Regions from separate parts of the Idiomarina sp. PL1-037 genome, predicted to be linked through region 2. Evidence: predicted binding sites of a transcription regulator. Region 2 holds the regulator's gene; each other region holds the start of a gene.
The links. The regulator sigma-54, encoded in region 2, starts transcription at its own class of promoters, with help from an activator protein. The targets are predictions, from matches to a motif close to GTTGGCACGNNNNTNGNNT.
Positions count from the first base shown of each region.

Region 1: a site for sigma-54 is predicted at 2,608-2,626, ahead of U0358_RS01105 (hemerythrin domain-containing protein). Genes of this name have one in related genera too.
Region 3: a site for sigma-54 is predicted at 4,440-4,458, ahead of flgA (flagellar basal body P-ring formation chaperone FlgA). Genes of this name have one in related genera too.

Region 1 is NZ_CP139873.1:247,302-255,220, reverse strand. Features, by position in the region: gene U0358_RS01115 (M14 family zinc carboxypeptidase) at 1-731, opposite strand, end outside; gene U0358_RS01110 (murein transglycosylase domain-containing protein) at 818-2,029, shown strand; gene U0358_RS01105 (hemerythrin domain-containing protein) at 2,023-2,562, opposite strand; gene norR (nitric oxide reductase transcriptional regulator NorR) at 2,721-4,265, shown strand; gene U0358_RS01095 (YbaN family protein) at 4,262-4,654, shown strand; gene U0358_RS01090 (NnrS family protein) at 4,651-5,853, opposite strand; gene U0358_RS01085 (U32 family peptidase) at 5,959-6,831, opposite strand; gene ubiU (ubiquinone anaerobic biosynthesis protein UbiU) at 6,837-7,829, opposite strand.
Region 2 is NZ_CP139873.1:436,885-444,803, reverse strand. Features, by position in the region: gene U0358_RS02115 (KpsF/GutQ family sugar-phosphate isomerase) at 1-87, shown strand, start outside; gene kdsC (3-deoxy-manno-octulosonate-8-phosphatase KdsC) at 87-641, shown strand; gene lptC (LPS export ABC transporter periplasmic protein LptC) at 638-1,201, shown strand; gene lptA (lipopolysaccharide transport periplasmic protein LptA) at 1,170-1,712, shown strand; gene lptB (LPS export ABC transporter ATP-binding protein) at 1,714-2,439, shown strand; gene U0358_RS02090 (RNA polymerase factor sigma-54) at 2,461-3,921, shown strand; gene hpf (ribosome hibernation promoting factor) at 3,949-4,236, shown strand; gene ptsN (PTS IIA-like nitrogen regulatory protein PtsN) at 4,240-4,710, shown strand; gene rapZ (RNase adapter RapZ) at 4,701-5,552, shown strand; gene U0358_RS02070 (HPr family phosphocarrier protein) at 5,545-5,820, shown strand; gene mgtE (magnesium transporter) at 5,823-7,184, shown strand; gene pmbA (metalloprotease PmbA) at 7,197-7,919, opposite strand, start outside.
Region 3 is NZ_CP139873.1:911,946-919,864, reverse strand. Features, by position in the region: gene flgE (flagellar hook protein FlgE) at 1-863, opposite strand, end outside; gene flgD (flagellar hook assembly protein FlgD) at 879-1,562, opposite strand; gene flgC (flagellar basal body rod protein FlgC) at 1,577-2,029, opposite strand; gene flgB (flagellar basal body rod protein FlgB) at 2,036-2,440, opposite strand; gene U0358_RS04130 (CheR family methyltransferase) at 2,541-3,377, opposite strand; gene U0358_RS04125 (chemotaxis protein CheV) at 3,470-4,405, opposite strand; gene flgA (flagellar basal body P-ring formation chaperone FlgA) at 4,568-5,290, shown strand; gene flgM (flagellar biosynthesis anti-sigma factor FlgM) at 5,382-5,705, shown strand; gene flgN (flagellar export chaperone FlgN) at 5,705-6,106, shown strand; gene U0358_RS04105 (LPP20 family lipoprotein) at 6,164-6,643, shown strand; gene U0358_RS04100 (flagellar assembly protein FlgT) at 6,742-7,905, shown strand.

The DNA of each region.
Region 1 (7,919 bases), 190 kb from region 2:
ATTTGTCCGCTAATTTCGGGCTGAGTCAGCGCAATCCAGTCACGGTTCATATCAAACAGATAATGGTTCGTGCGCCCGTTTGGCCAGGGCTCGTTGTGCTCCGCACTGCGGCGATCGCCAGAGTGCTCAAGCCCAACACTCATGTAGTAACGATCCACGAAGCGGGCACGTCCGTCCGGGTTTTGCAGTGGATCAATAAACACCATGGTGTTATCTAACCAGCGTTGGGTCTGCTCACGCTGGTCATGCAGTAAATGATAGGCCGTCATCATTGCCGCTTCAGGGGAAGAAATTTCATTGCCGTGAACTCCATAGGACAGCCAGATGCTACCGGGCAATTCGTCAATTAACTGCTCAGCTTCGTCACTATCAGTTTTACGTGGGTCGGCTAAGGCCTGCATGCCCTGCATAAAGCTGTCAAAGTCGGCTATGTTCTTTTCACCGGAGATAACCGCGTAATAAAGCGTACGCCCTTCCCAGCTTTTACCGTACTCAAGCAACTTTACTTGTTTGGGGTAAGCCTGCTGCAATGCTTCAAAATAGCGGCTCATATCCGCCGGGCTGGTAATTTTGGTGCCCATGGGGTAACCCAAAACCTGCTCTACGGTGACTTCTGAATTACTGTAGTTCGCTTCGGGGAGTAACGAACTCTCGCCCGAGAGTTGTTGTGCTTGAGTCGGCATGACTAACCATGAGGCGGCTATCAGCGCCGCAAATTTGAGACTGCGCATCTTCATTCCTGTTGTTTTATGCACTTTTTAACTGTGCTTAGGGTTTCTTTTTATGCCTCTCTAATGTAAAAGCTTGAACAAGGGAAGTGAAGCTCAATTTAGGCACTATGAATAAAAAGACTCAATTAACCACGCTGCTGGCGGCTATAGCCACAACGCTAATTTTGGCAGGATGCCAAATAACACCTGATAACGTAAAACGCGTGGTCAATTCCGGCGTGCTTAGCGGTAACGACCCAACCGCTGTGGTGGAATCTATGGCGCGTGAGCGTTTGCACAGCTATCGCAGCAACCCGCAACAGCTTATTAGCGACATTGAGGATTTACGCGAGGCCTTGCGCGACTTGCGCGCCGTTGCTGAAGCCATTTGGGGCGATGAGGAAAACACAGTTCCCAGTGAGAAGAAGTACGTTAAATACAGCGATAACTTTCATGCCAAAGCCGTTGTCGATTTTGAGCAGGGCCTGCTGACAGTTGCGACATTGCATGACAGCAATGATCCGGCCAAAACCCGGGAACAACTCAAAGCCGCTATTGTGCGTACGTTGTTAACGCCAACCGACCTCACCGCGGTTGATATTTTTACCGATAAAGAGCCTGAGCAAACGGGAAAACCGTTTTTGCGCGGGCAAGTTGTTGACCAGGACAATGTGGTCGTCGAATACGAATGGCGGGCGAATCGCTTTGCCGAGTATTTGGTGAAAAACCAGCTGCGCACCCGGCGCGCTAAAAACAATCAGGTGTATGAGGTTCAAATTGCTTTAGTCGACGAACACCAGGAGTTGCGCAAACACCAGTATGCCGACTACGTTATAGCCGCAGCGCGACGCTATAACCTTGAGCCTGAGCTTATTTATGCCATTATTGAAACCGAAAGTAGCTTTAATCCTTATGCGGTGAGCCACGCTAACGCTTACGGCTTAATGCAGGTAGTGGCATCGACCGCCGGACGTGACGTGTTTGAGCGTGTTCGTAAAATTCCCGGACAGCCCACGTCTCAACAATTGTTCGATCCGGCTCAGAACATTGATATTGGCAGTGCCTATTTGCACATTTTGAACACCCAGTACCTAAAAGGTGTGCAACATCCGCGCAGTCGCGAATACGCAATTGTTTCAGCGTACAACGGTGGCGCAGGTAATGTGCTGAAAACCTTTTCCTCCAACCGCAGCAACGCAGTTCAAATTATAAACCGAAGTCAGCCCGGCATTGTTTACCGGGACTTAACGTCTAAGCATCCGTTGTCGGAGAGCCGCCGATATTTAGAAAAAGTGATGTACTTTAAGCAGGGTTACTGACACGAACCACAACAAAAGTCTTTACCGTGCTCAGGTGGCGATGCTTTCTTTTCGACAAAAAGCAGGTTGTTTTCCAGGTGAATATGCTCGTGCAAGTCATCCTGCAGCTCTTTTAAGCCTTTATAAAGAGCTGTCCAGGTACCACAGGCGCCTTCCGGCAACGTTAAGTTGTTGGTCAGTTCATCAATTCTATTAAGCTCCCCCTCATGCTGAACGTGTTCGCTTTCCATTACTGAAATTGGCCCGCCCGGATAAACACCACGTGACAGCAAAGGAAACAGAATTTGCTCTTCTTTTGTCATGTGGCTTTCCAGCTCCTGCATCAGATTATCCAGGTGTTCAGTCAGACCAACCGGGGCTTCGGGGTGATCACCATGAACGGCTTCAACGCGCATGGCCAATTGCTTTAACTCAGGAAGCTGTTCGCGATGGCGCTGATGAAAACGCAGATAAATATGCTCTATCAAATGCTTGGGTGAAGCGTCCTGCCATTGTTGCTCGGCAGTCTGTAAACGGTCATCGAAAGTACTCATGGGTCACTCCTGTTTGCTAAATAAAGTTTCTTACTCCAGTAAGGATTGCAACAAACAGGCCAGCTCCTACCCCGTTAGGATTATTGACTCTCCGGGGTGCCGCGGTACTATCAACCCAACCAAGAAGGGTATTTTTAACCTGGGCAGTCAATTTAACCATGTTGCAAGAAAGTCTATTAGCAGACCTGCTTACCGAGCAGCCTGCAGCGGTCCGTTTACAAAATTTGGTCAACACCTTGCGCAGCCACTTCAACTGCGGTGCAGTGGTTTTATTGAAGCTGGATAATGAAGTGCTGCAACCGGTTGCTATTCAGGGGCTGGTACGCGAAGCTCTGGGCCGCCGCTTTGTTGTGGCACAGCATCCCCGGTTAGCGGCATTGCTGGCTTCTCGCAACCCAGTGCGGTTTGAGCACGACTCTTCATTACCAGACCCCTACGACGGACTGCTCGCTGAGCAGCCAGGTAATGCGCTACCCGTTCACGACTGCATGGGTATGAGTTTGTATCTGGAAAATAAGTGCTGGGGTGTACTGACCTTAGACGCACTGCAACCCGGCACATTTACCGACAACTCAATGATTGAACTGCAAAAGTTTAGCTTGTTCGTTGAGACCGCCGTTCGCATTGGTCAGCTGGAGCAAAACGTCAGGGCTCTGCGACAAGGCCAGCAGCGCACTATGCCAAAATCCGGAACCACAGAAAGAAACGAGTCGGAAATTATCGGGCACAGCAACGCCATTGAAAGTGTGCTCAAAGAACTGCGGGTAGTTGCCAGTGCCGATTTACCCGTGTTGCTGCTGGGCGAGACCGGTGTCGGTAAAGAGCTGTTTGCCCGTGAACTGCACTTGCTCTCACAGCGCAGCGACAAACCCCTTATTTATGTAAATTGCGCGGCTCTGCCCGAGTCACTTGCAGAAAGCGAGCTTTTTGGACACGTAAAAGGGGCGTTTTCCGGCGCAACCAGCGACCGTTCAGGACGCTTTGAAGTGGCGCACGGCGGTACGCTGTTTCTGGATGAAGTTGGCGAGCTGCCACTATCCATACAGGCTAAATTGTTGCGAGTACTGCAAAACGGTGAAATTCAGCGTTTAGGCTCTGACAAATACCGAAAAGTAGATGTTCGCCTTATAGCCGCCACCAACCGAAATCTGCGCCAGCAAGTCAGTAATGAAACTTTCCGCGCCGATTTATACCACCGCCTTTCGGTTTATCCTTTGCCAATTCCGCCATTACGTGAGCGCGGTGACGATGTGTCTATTCTGGCCGGACATTTTCTCGAGCTAAACCGGGCTCGTCTGGGGTTGCGGGCTTTGCGCTTATCGCCGGAGGCTGAGCTTGCCATACAGCAATACCAGTGGCCGGGTAATGTGCGTGAACTGGAACATGTTATAAGCCGGGCCGCTATTAAGCTGCTTAGCCACGGTGTGGAAAAAACCGATATTGCCACCATTGAACCCGACATGCTGGATCTGGATGTGCAACTGCCTTTGTCAGCCACCACCGACTCTGGAAAAAACTCCGCAGGAACCAGCTTACCTCCGGCTAACGTGTCGATGAAAGAAGCGGTAAATTATACTCAGCGTAAGATGATAGAAGCGGCTTTGAGCCGTCATAACAACAGCTGGAGTCAGGCCGCTAAAGACCTGCAGCTGGATGCCAGTAACCTGCACAAAATGGCCAGCCGATTAGGAATGAAGTCGTGACGCGGGAGCTGTTAATTCGGTTATTGTGGCGCGCTCTGGCGCTATTTTTTGTATTGCTTGGACTTATTGGCATTGCCCTGCCGGTAATGCCCACAGTACCTTTTCTCATTGCTGCATTGTGGGCTGCTAGCAAAGGCTGGCCCCGGCTTGAAGCCTGGCTGCTTAACCACCCTAAATACGGCCCGGACATAAAAGCCTGGCGCGAACACCGGGTCATTAAACGCCGCTCTAAGATAATCGCCTTAGTCATGATGGCAACCGGGTACCTGGTGCTATGGTTATTTGTTCCGCAGGTTCCGGTGTGGTTAAAAGCAATTGTCGGGGTTGTTCTGGTTGTGGTCGGGTGCTGGCTGGCTACGCGCCCCGACCACTCTCCGCAAGAGACTTAACCTGGGTTACCGTCGGCGCGGGGGGTTGTCAGAACCTTAAAATAAACCACCACATAAATACCATAAGCCATTGTCCAGGCTATAGCGCTAAACATTAACCACTGGCTGGCTAAATCAGGAGCCAGCCAGATTAAGAAGACCCGAGTTAATGCGGCTATTAATACCAGTAAAAATGCGCCGTTCATTATCAGTTTGGGTTGCAACGGACGCCCACTATGGCCTAGCGAAACGCGCGCTATCATGCTGAGGATCATATTCCCCATAGCTCCGGCGGTTAAGGCATGCAGCGCAACACTCTGAGTCAGGTCAAAGCCCGCGTAACGCAATGCAAATAAGGCCAGCCCAACCGGAATAAACCAGTAAGCTAAATGCAATGACCAAAGCAGCGGTACTCTCCAGGTTATCCAGATTTTCCAGCGCGCAACTCTTACACCGGTAGCCACCGCTGAAACACCAAATAAAACGACCATTATCTGGTTAGGTAACAGCGTGTGCAGATTCAGAAAGTGCACAGCAAAGATAAGCCACAAGCTGCCTAAGGCGATGCGATCAAGCCAGACAATTGGCGTTACTTTGGGCGTTTGAGTACCGTTGGCAGTAAACATTGGCAGCACTCGTCCGCCAATAATAGCCATTAACAAGGTCACCAGAAATACTGCGTTGTAAGCACCAAGCACCTGAATATGATAGTGACCAAAGTGTAAGCCGTAGTGCATAAGCAAGTTGCACACCGTCAGCAACAGCAAAATGGGCACAAAGAATAAATTCCGGGTCTGATTTACTTTTAACACCATACGCCCGAACAGCAACGCGGCAACAGGTAAGAGACTGACATCCATGGCTGCAACCAACCACCAGGGCAGTTCACCGCCCAACAGCAACATTAGCCTGGCGGCTGCCCATAAAACGGTCAGGATAAGCAGAGTCTTGCCATGTGGTGCCCTAAGTCCGGTCCAGTTCTGCACCGCAGTTAATAAAAAACCCAGGACTATGGCAATAACAAAGCCAAATATCATTTCATGGCTGTGCCAGAACATAATGTTGCCGTATACAGGCAAACTGAGCTTTCCACCAAGTGCTAACCCCCACAGCAGCATCGCTATGGCGCTAAACCCAGCCCCTAAAAGGAACAGTGGCCGAAACGCCTGCCGCAGAATAGGAGTTAACTGCTCTTCTTTTTGTCTGTCTGTGATTTGCATCACTGTCACCGCTTATTAATAAAAGATACATTTTTAATATACCTTTTATTTTGACGAAGATCGACGCTCTACCACTAAAAGTCAGTTAATACCTATTTAGAGATTCTAGCCTGTCGCTAAACCCGCCAGTTGTAACCAATAGCCATTGTTCTCTTTGCTTGTCAGGGTCACGGGGTGTTCCCCATTGATATTACTGCGAAAGCGTTGTAGCCAATCGAAAGTTCCCTCAGGTTGCGGACTAATGCGCACAATATCGACCAGGCCATTCATACCCGGTAACTGGTTTATCAGGTTATAACGGGTACCCGATTGCGTCTGAATACCATTAAGCACAAACACCTGCTGACCTTCCTGGCTTTTCACCTCACGGCCTTCCGGGTACTTTATGCAACACAGCTCGCACTGATCTTTCGGGCGGTTCTCCGAGCGGGCAGTAAAGCAGCGACCAGACCAGGCCAAAGGTATATGACCAAAGGAGAAAACTTCCACGTCAAAGCAGTCCCTCACGGTGTCGATAAGGTTGTGCTGTAAAACGTCCTGCAGCCAGTCGCGGGAAAGTTCAAACGGAACCACCCAGCGAGTCATGCCCATATCAATGAGACGGCGCAGGCTCTGGTGATTATAAATATTAATGGCCGGCCCGGCGGTGAAGTTCAGCCCCTGCTCCTGCAATAAGTTAATAGCGCAGACATCATTGGCTTCGACATCAAACTCGCCATTATCGCAATATTTACCCAGCTCCCTTAGTTCAGCCGGAGCCTCTAGTAGAGTCATTGTCGACAGCGTTACTTTTTTCCCGGCTTCTCTTAGCATCTGCGCTATCGCCAGATAGTCATCCAGCTTTAACTCACGACGCTTACTGCAAACGGTTTCGCCCAGATACACATGGTCAACATCTGATTCCGCGGCTTGCTGGTAAAAATCAAAAACTTGCTGTTTCGGCCAAAAATACAGAATAGGTCCTAATGAAAACTTCATGTTGGTTACTTCCATTTCCGGTGGTACGCGCCGAGCGTCGTTTGACTGCCCTCAGAGAGTGATGACAGAACTGAGTTCCAGTTATCCACTACTTCAAAGTTGTCGGGATCTGCCATGACCGTATCGATAGCCTGACGCCACACCCGGGTAATTTGCGCCACATAAGCCGGACTCCGTTGCCGTCCTTCAATTTTCAACGAAGCAATGCCTTCTTTATAAAGTTGCGGCAACAAGCTTAAAGTGTTCAGGCTGGTGGTTTCTTCCAGCACATTGTAGATTTCATCATCAACCGAGAAACGCCCCTTGCACAAGGTGGGATAACCGGCCTTCTCGTTTTCATCAAAACGGTCGATAAGCACACCGTTAAGTCGAGATTCCAGTTTGTTGTCCTGTTCGTCCCACTCGACAAAAGCTGCAGGCGAGCAGGCACCTGCTGTATTGGGTGACTCACCGGTCAGATAAGAACTTAAGTAGCAACGCCCTTCCGCCATAATGCAGAGGCTACCAAAAGCAAATACCTCCAGCTCGACATCCGTCGTACGCGCCAGTGCCCGCACCTGCTGCATAGACAGCACTCGGGGCAAGACCACCCGCGACACGCCAAACTGCTGGTAGAATCGAATGGCTCCGGCGTTGGTTGCAGAGGCCTGTACCGATAAATGCCGTTCTACTTTCGGGTATCTTTCGGCGGCGTAAGCCAATACAGCTAAGTCAGCGATAATCAGCACGTCGGCACCCGCCAGCACAGCATCATCAACCGCCTGACGCCATTTCTCCCACCTGTTGGCATGCGCGAAGGTATTAATGGCAACGTGCAGTTTACGCCCATGCTTGTGTACATAGTCCGCTGCTTCCGATAGCTTCATCTGGTTTAAATTTAAACCTGCAAAATGACGCGCATTGGTTTCATCTTTTAGTCCCACATAGACCGCATCGGCACCATTTTCTATAGCCGCTTTTAATGCAGGGATACTTCCGGCCGGACACAGCAATTCCATTTAAAACCTCTATTTAATATTTTGTAGCGCACTAATTATTAATTCATTATAGTGCTCGAAATTTTATTTTTTGTTGCAAACGGAGAAAAA
Region 2 (7,919 bases):
ATAAATGGGCTCATTATTACTAACGAAGATGGGCAGCCTTGTGGCGCAATGAACATGCATGATTTACTGCAGGCAGGAGTGCTCTAATGGAATGTATTAACACCTGGTACGGCGACATTGAAAAAAGCCTGTTTAAACGCTTTTCCGAGATAAAGCTGCTAGTGCTGGACGTGGACGGAGTGTTCTCCGACGGCCGCATTTATTTAGGTAACGATGGTGAGGAACTGAAAGCGTTTCACACCCGGGATGGCTTTGGCATGAAAGCACTGAAAAAATCAGGAGTCGAAACAGCGGTCATTACCGGGCGGACCTCACGCATTGTTGAACATCGCATGGAGCACTTAGATGTTGGCTTTATTTATCAGGGACAGAACGATAAAACAGCCGCTTTCGATGAGCTACTGACAAAGTTAGGCCTTAGCGCAGCGCAAGTGGCTTATGTTGGCGACGACACTCCCGATTTAGCTTTAATTAAAGCTGCGGGTCTGGGTATTGCAGTCCAGGACGCTCACGCATCGGTGCAACAGCAGGCCGATTATATTTCACGTTGTCATGGCGGACATGGTGCCGTGCGCGAAATCTGTGATTTAATCATGCTCAGTCAAGGGCAACTGCACCTGGCGACAGGAGCCAGTGTGTGAGTCAACGCGTTACTGTCATTCTCATTTTATTATTCGGTGCCGGACTATTGCTTGTCTGGCGCCCTTTTAGCGATGACGCTGACGGTAGCAACACGGCTACAACACGTACGATGCAGCCCGACTTTACCGCTTTTGGTCTGGAAACGCGTATTTTCGAAAGTGACGGTTTACTGGCTCACAAGATCAAATCTGAGAAGATGTCTCACTATAACCAAATTGGTCTGACCGAACTTAAACACCCGGTTTACACGGTATTTTCTGAGCAAGGCGAAGAGCTTTGGGAGGTCAGTGCCGAGCAAGGGACTTTCTACGACGACCAAACCCTGATTTTGGAGCACGATGTTGAAATCCTTGCTTTAGAGCCGGATACTCGCATCAAACAAGTGTTAACCGAGTACCTGATTATTGATTTGAAAAGTGAGTCAATGAGCACTGAACATCCGGTAAGCATTCACGGACCCCGACTATTAATTCGGGGTAACGGCATGACTGCGGACCTGAAAGCTGAACGAATGGAGCTAAAAAGACATGTTAAAACGATTTTCCAGCCTGCTGAGTAAACTCATCCTGGTTGCCTTAATACCGTCAGCGGTTATGGCTCAGGGTAAGTCTGACTTTAGTCAGCCAATGGAAGTAGAGTCGAGTAAAGAAGAGCTTGATATTAAAAATAATCGTCTGGTTTTGACGGATAACGTTATTATTCGCCAGGGCAGCCTATTAATTCGCGCAGACAGATTAGAAGCGTCCGCCAGCGAGAGCGCCAAACAAGCAGACATTTTTATTGCAGAAGGTACTCCTGCGACTTACAGCCAGACGCTGGAAGATGGCAATGAAATTAACGCAGAAGCGAAAAAAATAACCTACTTTCAGTCGGAACAACGACTGGAACTGAAAGGCGACGCACGCATATCTCAAGGCAGCAGTAGCTCCAGCGGCAGTTTAATTACCTATGATTTGGATAAGCAAACGGTAACGGCAAGCAGCTCAGGCGAAGAAGACAGCCGTGTTATCACTATTTTCACGCCAAAACCAAAAACTGACACCGACGAAAAAAATAACGAGAATCCTTAATATGGCAACTTTACGAGTCAAACATTTAGCCAAAAGCTACAAAAGCCGACAAGTCGTCAAAGACGTCAGTCTGGAAGTCAGTCAAGGACAGATTATTGGTTTGCTGGGCCCCAACGGCGCAGGCAAAACCACAACCTTCTATATGATTGTCGGTTTGGTTAATAGCGATAAAGGTCAAATTTTACTGGACGACAATGACCTTACCTTGCTGCCAATGCATGAGCGGGCACGCAGAGGTATTGGCTATTTGCCGCAGGAGGCTTCCATTTTTCGGAAGTTAACCGTGCGCGATAATCTGATGGCTATTCTGGAAACTCGTAAAGAACTATCAACCAACGAACGTGAAGAGCAACTTGATGCTTTGCTCGAAGAGTTTCATATTGGGCACATAGCAAACAGTCAGGGCATGAGCCTGTCAGGTGGTGAACGCCGTCGGGTCGAAATTGCCCGTGCCCTGGCAGCGGAACCTACATTTATTTTGCTGGATGAGCCTTTTGCCGGGGTGGATCCCATTTCGGTTATTGATATTAAAAAGATTGTTGAACATTTGAAACAACGTGGTATTGGTGTACTGATTACTGACCACAATGTTCGCGAAACATTGTCTGTTTGTGAACACGCTTATATTGTCAGTCATGGCGAGCTTATTGCAAGCGGCGATGCGGAAAGTATATTATCGAATCAACAGGTTAGAGACGTTTACCTCGGTGAGCAGTTCACCCTATAACGTGATACCGGGACAGTCATTATGAAGCAAAGTCTGCAGCTAAAAATTGGTCAGCAGCTGACCATGACGCCACAACTTCAACAGGCTATCCGCCTGCTGCAGCTTTCCTCGCTCGATCTTCAGTCAGAAATTCAGGATGCGTTAGACAGTAATCCATTGCTGGAGGTTGAAGGTGAAACAAGTAACGACGCCGACCAGTCTGAAACCCGCAACATTGAGGAAAGGGACGACAGTCAGCGGGAAACATCCGACGTTATAAAAACTCAGGAGATGCCTGACGAACTGCCGGTCGACAGCAGTTGGGACGACACCTACTCCAGTCATACCCCTGCCAACGGCGCAGCCTCCTCTGGTAAATCCTTTGACGGCGATTTTGAAGTCTACCAGGGCTCTACCAGCGAATCTCTGCAGGATCACCTACTCTGGCAGATGCAACTTTCTCATTTCTCAGAAGAAGACACCGCCATAGCGGAAGCCATTATCGAGGCCATAGACGACAACGGCTACCTAATGGTCGATGTTGATGAAATTATTGAAGCCGTGCGTCTGCCCGAAGTAGAAGCAGAAGAAGTTTGCATGGTGCTAAAGCGTATTCAGCATTTTGATCCAATTGGTGTCGGCGCTCGCAGTGTCAGTGAGTGCCTTGCCATTCAATTGCGGCAACTGAGCGACGACACTGAATACAAGCAGGTTGCTTTATGCTTAGTGACTGAACATATGGACTTACTCGGCAGTCGCGATTTTCGCACTATTCAGCGTAAACTGAAGTTATCGGAAGACGATTTACGCCAGACTATGCGATTAATTCAACAATTGCATCCGCATCCGGGCGAGCAAGTTGCACAGCAACCTGTTGAATATGTTATTCCTGACGTGGCCGTTACTAAAAAAAATGGTCGCTGGATGGTCGAATTAAACCCCGACAGCGTACCTAAATTAAAAGTGAACGAAGAATACGCCGCCTTAAGTAAAGCGGCAAAGTCAGTAGCCGACAGCCAGTACATAAAGAACCATACGCAAGAAGCTCGCTGGTTCATAAAAAGCCTGGAGAGCAGGAATGATACGCTGCTGAAGGTGGCTAATTGCATAGTACAGCGCCAGCAAGGCTTTTTTGAGCATGGTGAAGAGGCTATGAAGCCCATGGTACTGAACGATGTTGCTGAAACTGTCGATATGCATGAAAGTACGATTTCACGCGTAACGACACAAAAATACTTACACTGCCCAAGTGGTGTATTTGAGTTGAAATATTTTTTCTCAAGCCATGTCAGTACAGAGGGCGGTGGTGAGTGTTCAAGCACGGCAATACGTGCTTTAATTAAGAAGATGGTCGCTGCTGAAAATCGCAGTAAACCATTAAGCGACAGTAAGATTGCTGAACTGATAGCCGAACAGGGTATCCAAGTAGCAAGAAGGACAATTGCGAAGTATCGGGAATCGTTGAACATTCCATCATCGAGCCAACGCAAAAGTCTTTTATAACTTTGTTAACTGCAGAAGGAAGACGTTATGCAAATTAATTTGACCGGTCATCACATCGATATTACCGAAGCTCTGCGTGACTACGTGGACACAAAATTTGCCAAGCTGGAAAGACATTTTGACCATATAACGAATGTTCACGTCATCCTAAACGTTGAAAAAACGATTCAAAAAGCGGAAGCTACGCTGCACGTGAATGGCGGTGAGCTTTTCGCCGATTCAAAGCACGAAGATATGTACGCGGCCATCGACGGTTTAATTAATAAACTGGACCGTCAGGTGATTAAACACAAAGAGAAAATGAAACAACATTAATCCATGCAACTGAGTGAATTGTTAAGCGCCGACTGCACCAAGTGTGCAGTCGAGGGCGCAAGTAAAAAAAGACTACTTGAAACCATTAGTCAAATCGTAGCCCCTAAGCTGTCTGGCATTACCCGTCATGACATTTTTGAGAGCCTGTTAAACCGTGAACGTTTAGGCAGTACGGGAATTGGCTTAGGTATCGCAATTCCTCATGGCCGTTTACCTAATGCAAATCATCCGGTGGCGGTATTATTGACCCTAGACGAACCTATCGAGTTCGATTCTATTGACAACCAGCCTGTCGATATTATCTTCGCGCTTCTGGTGCCGGAGTCAGAGCACGAGAACCATTTACAAACATTGGCCACTGTGGCCAGAAGAATGAATGACAAAGACTGCACCCGCGCACTGCGCCATGCAGATTCTGACAAAGCGTTATATCAATTATTTGTGGGCGAAGGTGAACAGTCGCCATGCAACTGATCATTGTTAGTGGTCGTTCCGGATCAGGTAAGACAATTGCTCTGCGCGTACTGGAAGACTTAGGCTTTTATTGCGTTGATAATTTACCCATAAGCCTGTTGCCAACGCTGGTGCATGCAGTCATCGAGCAATATCAAAAAATAGCCATCAGCATTGATGTCCGCAATTTACCAGAGCATTCTGAAGAATTACTGGATTCTCTGAGCTTTTTGCCCAAAGGCGTTGAACCGGAAATTCTGTTTATTGACTCTGACGACAATACCTTGCTAAAGCGTTTTGGCGAGACTCGTCGCCTGCATCCGTTATCGCAAAAAGAACTGCCTCTGCTTGAAGCGCTTCAGGCCGAACATAAAATGCTTGAACCCATTATGGAGAGAGCAACCTGGCGCCTCGACAGCAGCGATTTATCTCTGCACCAATTAAGTGAACAGGTCACTGAGCGGGTGCTGGGACGAGCGGATAAAAAGCTGATTATAGTGTTTCAGTCTTTTGGTTTTAAGTACGGTTTGCCCAAAGACGCTGACTTTGTCTTTGATGCGCGTATTTTACCCAATCCGCACTGGCAACCTGAGCTTAAGCTGCTTACCGGCCTGGATACCGACGTGCAGATTTTCTTTCGCCAAGAGCCCTTGGTGACTAAGTTTATTTATCAGCTGGAAAACTTTCTAGATACCTGGCTGCCGCACTTTCAGCGCAGCAACCGCAGCTACCTGACCATAGCTACCGGCTGTACCGGCGGTCAACACCGCTCAGTTTATATTTCTCAGCAGCTAGCCGAGCGCTTTGAACAAAAAACTGTCAAGGTTCAGGTCAGACACCGGGAACTAAAAATCCATGGATAAAATTTGCAGAAAGTTAATTATTCGCAATAAACTAGGCTTGCACGCACGCGCGGCAACAAAATTAGCGCAATTAACGCAGGAATTCGAGTCGGACATTACGGTTACTCAAGGTGAGCAATGCGTTAACGCTGCCAGCGTTATGTGCCTGATGCTACTGGCCAGTCAACAGGGAAAAACTGTTGAAGTCTGTGCCGAAGGGAAAGACGCACAAGCGGCACTGGATGCCGTTAGCGCTTTGTTTGAAGATCGCTTCGAGGAAGACGAATAAGCATGATTGCTGAGCTTTCCGACAAAGAATATGCCATGCAGCGCATTCAGGAGGTTAACTCCGCGCTGTCTGATGGTATGTTCGTTGCTGCCCGCCGTATGCTGCATAATATGCCGGCATGCGATGTGGCATTGCTGTTGGAATCCTCGCCGCCCAAAAGTCGTTCCATTGTCTGGAAACTGGTTGACGTAGATGAACACGGCGAAATTCTTGAGGAACTGAACGAAGAGGTTCAGAAAGACATTATCCGTCAAATGGCACCGGAGAACCTTGCTGCTGCCACCGAAGGCATGGACACCGATGACCTTGCCTACGTCTTGCGTGGCTTACCAGAGCCAGTCTATCAGCAAGTTCTGAAGTCCATGGACGAAAGCGACCGCGAACGTGCGGAAACCGCGCTTTCATACGCCGAAGACAGCGCCGGTGGTATCATGAATACCGATACCATTACCTTGCGCTCGGACGTCACTATCGATGTCGTGCTGCGTTATTTGCGTCTTAAAGGTGAACTCCCCGAAGCCACCGATAAACTCTACGTTGTGGATCGTCATGAAAAGCTCATTGGCGAAATTACCTTAACCCAGTTGTTAACTATTGACCCTAGCCATCGCATTGACGAAATTATGTCGGCGGATATAACCACCATCCCAGTGACTATGGATGAGACCGAGGTTGCGAAATTGTTCGAACGTCATGACTGGGTATCTGCGCCGGTCGTCGACAATGAACAGCAGTTGGTTGGTCGTATAACCATCGATGACGTGGTCGATATTATCCGCGAAGACGCCCAACATTCCATGTTGAGTATGGCCGGTCTGGAAGATGACGAAGATACCTTCGCTCCGGTATTAAAAAGTACTCGCCGCCGTACCGTATGGTTGGCGGTAAACCTGGTTACTGCCTTACTTGCCGCTATGGTCAGTTCATTATTTGAAGACATACTGGCACAAATGGCTGTACTGGCTATTTTAAATACCATTGTACCCAGTATGGGCGGCATAGCCGGTAGTCAGACCCTGACACTGGTCATACGAGGTATGGCGCTGGGCCACATCGGCTCAAGTAATTCGCGATGGCTTATTGGTAAAGAGTTGGCCATTGGCTTTCTGAACGGGGCTATCTGGTCAGTGTTAATCGCTGCAGTCGTTGCGCTGTGGATGCAGAGCTGGTTAGTCGGCGGCATTATTGCCTTTGCAATGATGATGAACCTGGTCGCAGCTGCCCTTGCCGGCGCTACCGTGCCCCTTATTTTGAAACGGTTTAACATCGATCCAGCACTGGCAGGCGGAGTTATTCTGACGACCGTTACTGACGTCGTGGGTATTTTCGCCTTCCTTGGCTCAGCAACTTTGTTACTGTCTTAATTCCCTGTCTTTTTAATTGCCGGCAATACTCATTTGCTCTAATAACACCGAGCCGGTATGCAGTGCGTGGCGTTCATCGGTGTCATTACCTATGGCAACAATGTTCGCCAGCATGTCTTTCAAGTTACCGGCAATGGTCACTTCTTCTACCGGGTACTGAATTTCACCGTTCTCCACCCAGAAGCCGGCCGCTCCGCGCGAATAGTCACCATTAACCATGTTCACGCCCTGCCCCATCAATTCGGTTACCAGCAAGCCTGTCCCCATTTTTTTGCATAACTGCGCTAACGAGTTGTCCTGCTGTGTCACCCGCCAGTTGTGGATACCACCTGCGTGGCCGGTAGGCTGCATATCCAGTTTACGTGCAGCATAGCTGGTTAACAGGTAAGTCTGCAGCACCCCGTCGCTAATAATATCGCGATCTTTCGTAGCCAAACCTTCAGCATCGAACGGTGAGCTCGCCAGGCCACCGACAATATGCGGTTTCTCCTGAATGCTCAGCCATTCTGGCAGCACCGGCTTGCCTAAATGATCGAGCAGGAAACTGGACTTACGATACAAATTGCCACCGCTTATCGCACTGACCATATGACCAAACAAACTCCCTGCCACGTCAGCCCGAAAAATAACCGGCACTTTAGCGGTTGGGACTTTGCGCGCTCCTAAGCGCGACAGGGTTTCTGCGGCGGCTTCTTCAGCAACGCTCTCGGCAGATTTTAATTCGTGCATTTTGCG
Region 3 (7,919 bases), 480 kb from region 2:
GCAGCATTATTGGCTGATAAATCTAAAGAACCAGGATCAAAAGTTGTTTGCCCAGCAGCTACGTTGGGTTCACCATTACCTAAAAACTCGACTTGTAGGCCTGTAAACCCATTAACAGAGTTCGTTGCAGACGGTGTCGCTGTCCCGGTTGGATCTAAATCAATCTCATCACCGTCGAATGTTGCATAAACATCCCACTGATTAGATGCACTGTCTCTTTTTACGTAGTACGTCGACAGCGTGTGGGATTCTCCAAGTGAGTCATAAACAGTTGCAGACGTTGAACTGTGATAAGTACTTGGTGTTTCCGGATCAAAGGGATTAGCCGTTCCATCAATGGGAGAGCGACGAGCATCTACGTTAAATGCAGTAAATACATTATCGGTACTCTGTGGCGCACCAGCCACATCCGGAATTCGGATAGGTTGCGTCGTTGCAAGTGCAACGGATGAATTCACGCCACTATTACGATCAACCTGATAGCCCTGCAGGTAATTCCCTTGGTTATCGACAATGAACTTATCATCGTTCAATTTAAAAGCACCTGACCGAGTGTAAGTCAGATCACGAGAGCCAAGACCGTCTGTTGTCGCAAAAAAACCGTTACCACTAATGGCCATATCCAGCGAGTTGTCAGTGAAGTCCAGAGTACCCTGGCTGAACTGCTGAGCGACTGACGATGTCAAAACACCATCACCCACTTTGGTATTGCCTGCATTAAAAATGCTGCTGGCATAAACGTCCGCAAATTCTGCCCGAGACTGTTTGAAGCCCGTTGTTTTAACGTTTGAAATATTATTCGCGGTCGTATCCAGATCTTTTTGCGATGCATTGATACCGCTAAGTGCAATATTAAATGACATAAGTCACCTCATCTGTTAACTAATTTCAGAGACATCAGACAGTTTGATGCCGCCTAATCCTTTAAGATTCAAAACCACACCGCGGTCACCGCCGGTGCTGACACTTTGCACGCGAGCGTGCATCTGTATGGGCAGTTCTTCAGTTTGACCACCCACACTGGCATTCACTGAGAATGAGTAGTTTCCGGCTGGAGCTTCCTCGCCGTTGGACATTTTCCCGTCCCACTCAAACTCTTTGGTACCCTGAGCCATATCACCCATATTAATGGTACGAACTACTGCACCAGTGCCATCTTTAATACTAATTTTCACGTTCTGAGCCGTTTGGGGCGTGGCTATCATACCGGTGACTCCGGCTCCTGATTCCAGATTAGCCTGATCAGTCGGAACCAGCACTTTACGCCCAACCATGGTTGAAGCCTGCAGGGCCTGGTTTGAGGTCATATCATTTGCGAACTGATCAAAACGGTCCGACAAGCCGCTGATGCCTTCCGCCATAGTAAAACTGGTCATTTGAGCAATCATTTGATCGTTCTCGACCGGTTTAGACGGGTCTTGCATATTCAGCTGTTCCGTTAGCAGCTTGAAAAAGTCTTCCTGCTCCAGCTTTCCCTGCTCATCCGGATCAGCATATTCAGCACCTTCGTCTTTCTTCCACTTCATGCTGTCGATGAGTGAGTTATTGCTTACGCCTTCCATTTGTTATCTCCTGCTTACCCTTGACCCAGACGCAATAAACGTTGTGTCATTGTTTTGGCAGTGTCCGCTACCTGCACGTTTGTCTGGTAGGAACGCGAAGCCGAAATCATGTTTGCCATTTCTTCCATGGTGTTGACATTGGGACGGTAGATGTAACCGCTTTCGTCAGCCATGGGATGATTTGGCGCATACTCAATTTGCAGCGGGTCTTGGCTTTCCACGATACCCAGTACTTTGACACCCGCTTCCTGGCCTGCCTGAGTCTGATTCGTCAGACTATTACCACGATAGTCACCTTTAGCGTCGGCTAAAGCCGTTGCGAAAACCGGGTTTCTGGCCCGGTAGGTTTCATCAACACTGCTGCTGATTGAGTTAGCGTTTGCCAGGTTACTGGCCGTTGTATTCAGTCGTACTGACTGAGCACTCATAGCCGAACCCGACACATTAAAAATGTTAAACAGACTCATGACTTATTATCTCCCTTGTCCGCCCAGGGCTTTCTTCACACCGCTGATGCGGCCATCAAGAAAGTTCATGGTCATTTCATACTCCAACGCATTTTGTGCATACAAGTTTTGTTCCAACTGCACATCAACGGTGTTGCCGTCGCCGGTATCCGGTTGCGTAGGTACGCGGAACTTTTCAGTTCCCTGAGGTTGTATTTCAACGCTGAAATGCTTTTCGTGAGTACGCGCCATTTTGTGGTTTTCCATACCGCGCTGCGCTTGCTGTAAAGCTTGCTGGAAGTCCAGGCCTTTCGCTTTGTAGCCGGGGGTGTCGGCATTGGCGATGTTATTGGCAATAAGCTCCGCGCGCTGAGTACGTACACCCAACGTGTGTTGCTGTATTCCCATAAGTTTGTCCATGGAAAGTGCCATATTTTTGTCTCCACAGTGTTCGATAGTGAAGACAATGCAGGAAGTGTGCCAATTTAAGGAGGGATTATTGCTTTTTTAGGCGAACATTTCCTGCAGGAAACTATTTTCTTCGGTAAATTATGCCTGGCTGGCAGCGGATCATTTCAAAATCGTCAGTAAGTCCTGAAATTGATTCGGATGCACCGAGGAAAAGATAGCCACCGGGGTTAAGCGATTGCCGGAATTGGGCAATAATTTTCCGCTTTACTTCCGGGGCAAAGTAGATAAGGACATTTCGGCAAAAAATCACATCGAACTTGCCCAGCAAAGAATAGCTGTCCAGCAAGTTTAAGTGACGAAAATGAATGAACTGTTTAAGCTCGTCTTTTACTCTCATGGAGCCGGCTTTACTTTCGGCGTCCGTAAAAAACTTCTTTCTACGCTCAGCCGACAAACCACGCGCAAGAGCAAGACTATCGTATTCACCAATTGCACATTGCTCGAGCACCTTATTAGAAATGTCGGTTGCCGTTACTTTTATGCCAGCTCTTAGCCCGCCCGGATTCTTCGCCTTATACTCTAAGTACGTCATGGCAATAGAATAAGGTTCTTGCCCGGAGGAACAGGCTGCGGACCAAATTTTTAAAGGCCCGGTGTGGTTTTTATATTCAGGAAGAATACGGTCGTTCAAAATTTCGAACGGGTAAGTGTCACGAAACCACAAGGTTTCGTTGGTTGTCATGGCATCAATAACCGCTGCCCGTAAAGCCCGCTCACTTAGCTTCATTGAGCGTTTTACAAGCTCCGCCAGCGAGTCGACATTGAACCGGCCCATTAAAGGGCTCAAACGACTCTTCACCAGATACAGTTTGCTTTCACCCAATACGATACCGCATTGATGTTCAAGGAACTGACGAAATTCCTGATATTCCGATAAACTTAATTCGCGATCTATCACGTTATATAAACAACTTCCGTTTCAGTTTCATTCGTTTCGTAACCTGACGTTTACGTCAGGTCTAACATCGCACCTGATGCAGTGGCACCAGGCTACGCAATAACTTCTGTATTCAGCCATTTTTGTACGGCGGTCGCCAGCTCATCCGGATGAAATTTTGCAATAAAATCATCCGCGCCGACTTTCTTAACCATAGCCTGATTAAACACACCACTCAATGATGTATGTAAAATAACATGAATATCGCGTAAATTCGGGTCTGCTTTTAGCTCAGCGGTCAGAGTGTAACCGTCCATAATCGGCATTTCCACGTCCGACACCAAAACAGGCACATGAGGGTGAACCGAGCCCCCCACTTCCTTAGCTTTTTCTTTTAAGTAGTCTAATGCTTCTTTACCGTTCTTTTTGACTTCGAGCGTAATACCCAAAGACTGCAATGCACGTTTTATTTGGTTACGGGCAACCGAGGAGTCATCCGTTATTAAAATGGTCAAATCTTCTTTTTTCACATTAATGGCTGCATTAGCAACTTCTTCGCTGACGTCCGTATTCGCAGGCATAATATCTGCCAGAATGCGTTCTACATCGATAATTTCAACCAACTCGTCATCAATCTTTGTCACTGCCGTCAGGTAGGCGTCTCTGCCAGTACCTTTAGGCGGTGGCATGACACTTTCCCAGTTAATGTTGATAATGCGATCAACGCCTTCAACCAAAAAGCCCTGAATGGTTCGGTTATATTCAGATATAATGACAAAACGGTTCTGAATATCGGTTAGCGCCCGCCCCCCTGTCGCCATACTCAAATCTATAATAGATATTGCCTGTCCGCGAATGTGCGCAATACCTCGAACAAGCGGGTTTCGGTTAGGCATTGCAGTCAGCCTGGGGCATGGCAATACTTCACGTACTTTAAATACGTTAATGCCAAAGCGCTGTTTACCGTTTAAATGGAATAGCAAAAGCTCCAACCGGTTTTGCCCTACCATTTGCGTACGTTGATTCACTGAATCGAGAATGCTAGCCATTATTCACTCCTGTTATGTGGCAGGCTACTTCTACTTCGGCACGGTATTTGCTTACATCTATATTAACCATACTGAAACCATCGAACTGCCGAACTTTTGACGTTATACCGTTTTTTTCGGCACTCGACCAGATAACCTTAACGGATAACATCAGGTATTTTTATGATAGTACGTAAATCGCTGCTGATCAGTTCGATTTTTTTTATAGTTTGTAGCTTTAATTCCGTTAATGCAGAAACCAAAGTCTCGGAAGACAGCCTGCGCTTTAATTACAAAGCGCTACAGGAGCTGGCTCATAATTATGTAGAACAGCGGGTTTCTGCGCCGGATAACGGTCGTGTGGAGGTGGTTGCCAATAACCTCGACCCGCGAATGGCTCCCAAAATTTGTGCGCAGCAACCAAAAGTCGGTCTGGCAACTAATGCTAACCTCGACAGCTATACCACCATTGAAATTGAATGCGTCGGTAAAGCCAACTGGCGCACCTATGTGCCCGTACGAATTTATCGCTATAAAAATGTAGTTACCGCGGCCTCACCTATGGCGCCAGGTCAAATGATAAGCGAAAGTGATTTAGTTTTTTCTGAAGTTGACCTAAATCGGGTTCGCTCAAACGTATTTACTGACATGACAGCTTTAGTGGGAGCCCGCATTAAAAAGCGCATTACTGCAGGTCAGGCAATAAGTGCCAGCGATACATGTCTTGTATGTGAAGGGCAAAGCGTTACAATAGTTGCCCAAGATAAAACGTTGCGAATTACTGCAGCAGGAAAAGCTCTGGCTGATGGTCTCAAAGGTGAGTCGGTTGTTGTTGAAAACGCACGGTCGAACAAATCAATACAAGCGGTTGTCACAGGACTAAACGAAGTGACTGTCAATTTATAATGTTTTATAAAATTGCCGAAATTTTTATTTAAGTTTTTGCAGGCTTGGTCGATAAGTAACCGAGACATATTATCTAGCGAGGCTAAAAACCATGTCAATTAACATTAACAATGCCGGGCTGAAAAATGCCAACATTGATAGCAAGTCAAGTAACCGTCAAGTACAGAGCGATGCTCCGGCGAAGCCTGCTTCGGTTTCGCAAAAAGGTGGTGACGCTGTTTCATTAACCAGCGAAGCGCAACAACTGAGTGGCTTACAGGAAAAAGCAATGAACAGCAGCGGCATTGACCAAGCCAAAGTTGACAAAATTAAAGCCGACATTGAAAGCGGCTCGTACAAAATTAACGTTGAACAACTGGCCAATAAACTGGCTCAGTTTGAGTCTGACATGTTCAGTAACGGCAGCAACGAATAATGACCGTGTTGGCGCCTGTTAACGATATATTACAGGATATGGCAGACTCGCTGGAAAACCTTGCGTTGCTTCAGCAGCGTGAGCTTAATGCCATTGTCGAGCGCCAACACGCCGATGTTAATGCTCTTACCGACGCCAAAGAAAAAGCGCTAGTCCATATTAGTGAACTCGACCAGCAGTTGGCTCAACACCCGGACAACGACCAGTTAAAAGATGACCCGGACTTAGCTGAAGCGGTTGCCACCATTGAGGCTGCTCTTTCTGACATTCAGCATCAAAGTCAGGTTAATGAACGCGTGGTTCAGTCAACACTGAACAGTATCGATCAGTTAAAACAAACCATTTTACAGTCCGCACGAAAAGACACTCTTACCTATAACAGCAAAGGTAAAATACGCTAAAGATTTTTCCAGCCCAGCCGTTATAACCATAAGTACTTTGTTCAATCAGAGGTCGTTATGGCTAAGCATTTACTCTCTTTCGCTCTACTTGCATCCGCATTGTTATTAAGTGGCTGTAGTGCGTACAACAAAATTGTGTACGATCAAAAGCACGTTGAATGGGACACTCAGACACCAAGTGAATTTCCGGTGCTGAATGCGGTTGGTTACGCCCCTATTGAAACCCAGCAAGGCGAAAATGCACAGCTAAAAGACTTAAACGCCATGCGCGCCTCCAAGTTAGCCGCTTACCGCGAGCTTGCCGAACAAGTGTATGGTCAACGTATTGCCGGTGGTAGCTCCGTTGAAGACTGGATCTTAAACCAAGACAGTTTCCAGGCTTCAGTTGACGGTGTTATTCGTGGCGCAGAAGTGGTTAAGACCTATACCGTGGGCGACTACTATGCAACGGAGTTACGCCTTGACTTTGAAAAGGTTCACCGCTTGTATCAAAGCACCAACCGTCAGCAGAAAGTGAAACGCGTCGTCTATTATTAAGCCCCACTTTATATTGAGCTAAACATGGCAGGGTTTTTGCAGGTAATTCCGATGGTAAAGTAACGACTAAAAACTGACACTAGGGATGCATTAACACCATGAACTGGAAAACCCTGCTACTCATCACCTCTGTTTTCTTTATTGCTATGCCAAGCGAAGCACGTTGGGTGGAAGCTCAGGGCACTGCCCGCATTATTAATGGTGACACCAATGCCGCCCGCGAGAAAGCCATAGAAAACGCCCTTCAGCAGGCATTATTAACCTCTGGTGGTAACATCTCCAGTATTCAGCAAGTGGTAGACGGCGTTTTACAAAACACCGAAACCCAGTGGAATAGTCAGGGCAATGTTGACCAGGTAACCATAGTTCGCGAGGAAGTACGTGACGACCGCGTTATCGTTTTGCTTCGCGCGGATATCTGGAACCGCGAAGGCGACTGTACCCGCAGCAGCTACAAAAATTCCGTGACCGTTGTACCATTTGAGCTTCGCGACCGCGCTCATGGTACCTGGGGACAAATTTGGGAAATAGGCAAAGTTGCGGCCGAGCGTTTAGCCCGTGAATTAGGCGGTGTTGGCAGCCAGTTGCAGATTGCCCACACCCTGCATCGTCACACTGGATTAGACCGGGCTCTCAGCGGCCTGAATCTGGAAGAGTTAGGCCGCATGTCCCGCAGCATTGGTTTAGCCAATGACAGTCAGTTTGTTATCTTTGGCATGTTTGACGACCTGGCCATGATGGACACAAAATCTAGCTGGTTTTGGTCCAGCGACCCCGACCGCCATTACGCATTAACACTGTACCTTCTCGACGCCACCACCGGACAGCTAGTAACCCGTGCACGAGTCGAGAACACCCAGCCCTGGACCTTTGACCGCAGCACCGACGTCGATGTTGCCACCGCACAATTCTGGAATGAACCTTTTGGTGCAGCACTGGACAGCGGCTTGCGCGACTTAGCTTCCGGCGTCAAAGAACAGGTAGTCTGCAAACCGGTACGAGCCAGAATTATTGCCGTTGATGCAAATACTCTTCAGTTCAACTTAGGTGAAAAGCACGGAGTACAACGGGGTGACAAGCTAAAAATTGTGCAACCCAGCCACTTTACCGACGACCAGGGCCGTTATCGTCAGAAGTGGCAGGTCAGTGAATTTGAAGTTGAGGTGTCCCAGGTGCAGCAATCTACCGCTGTCGCTAAGTTGACGAAAGGAAACATGCTGCACAACATTCAGGTAAACGATTGGGTGGTACCGGTTAACTGAGGGTGAAACCCGCG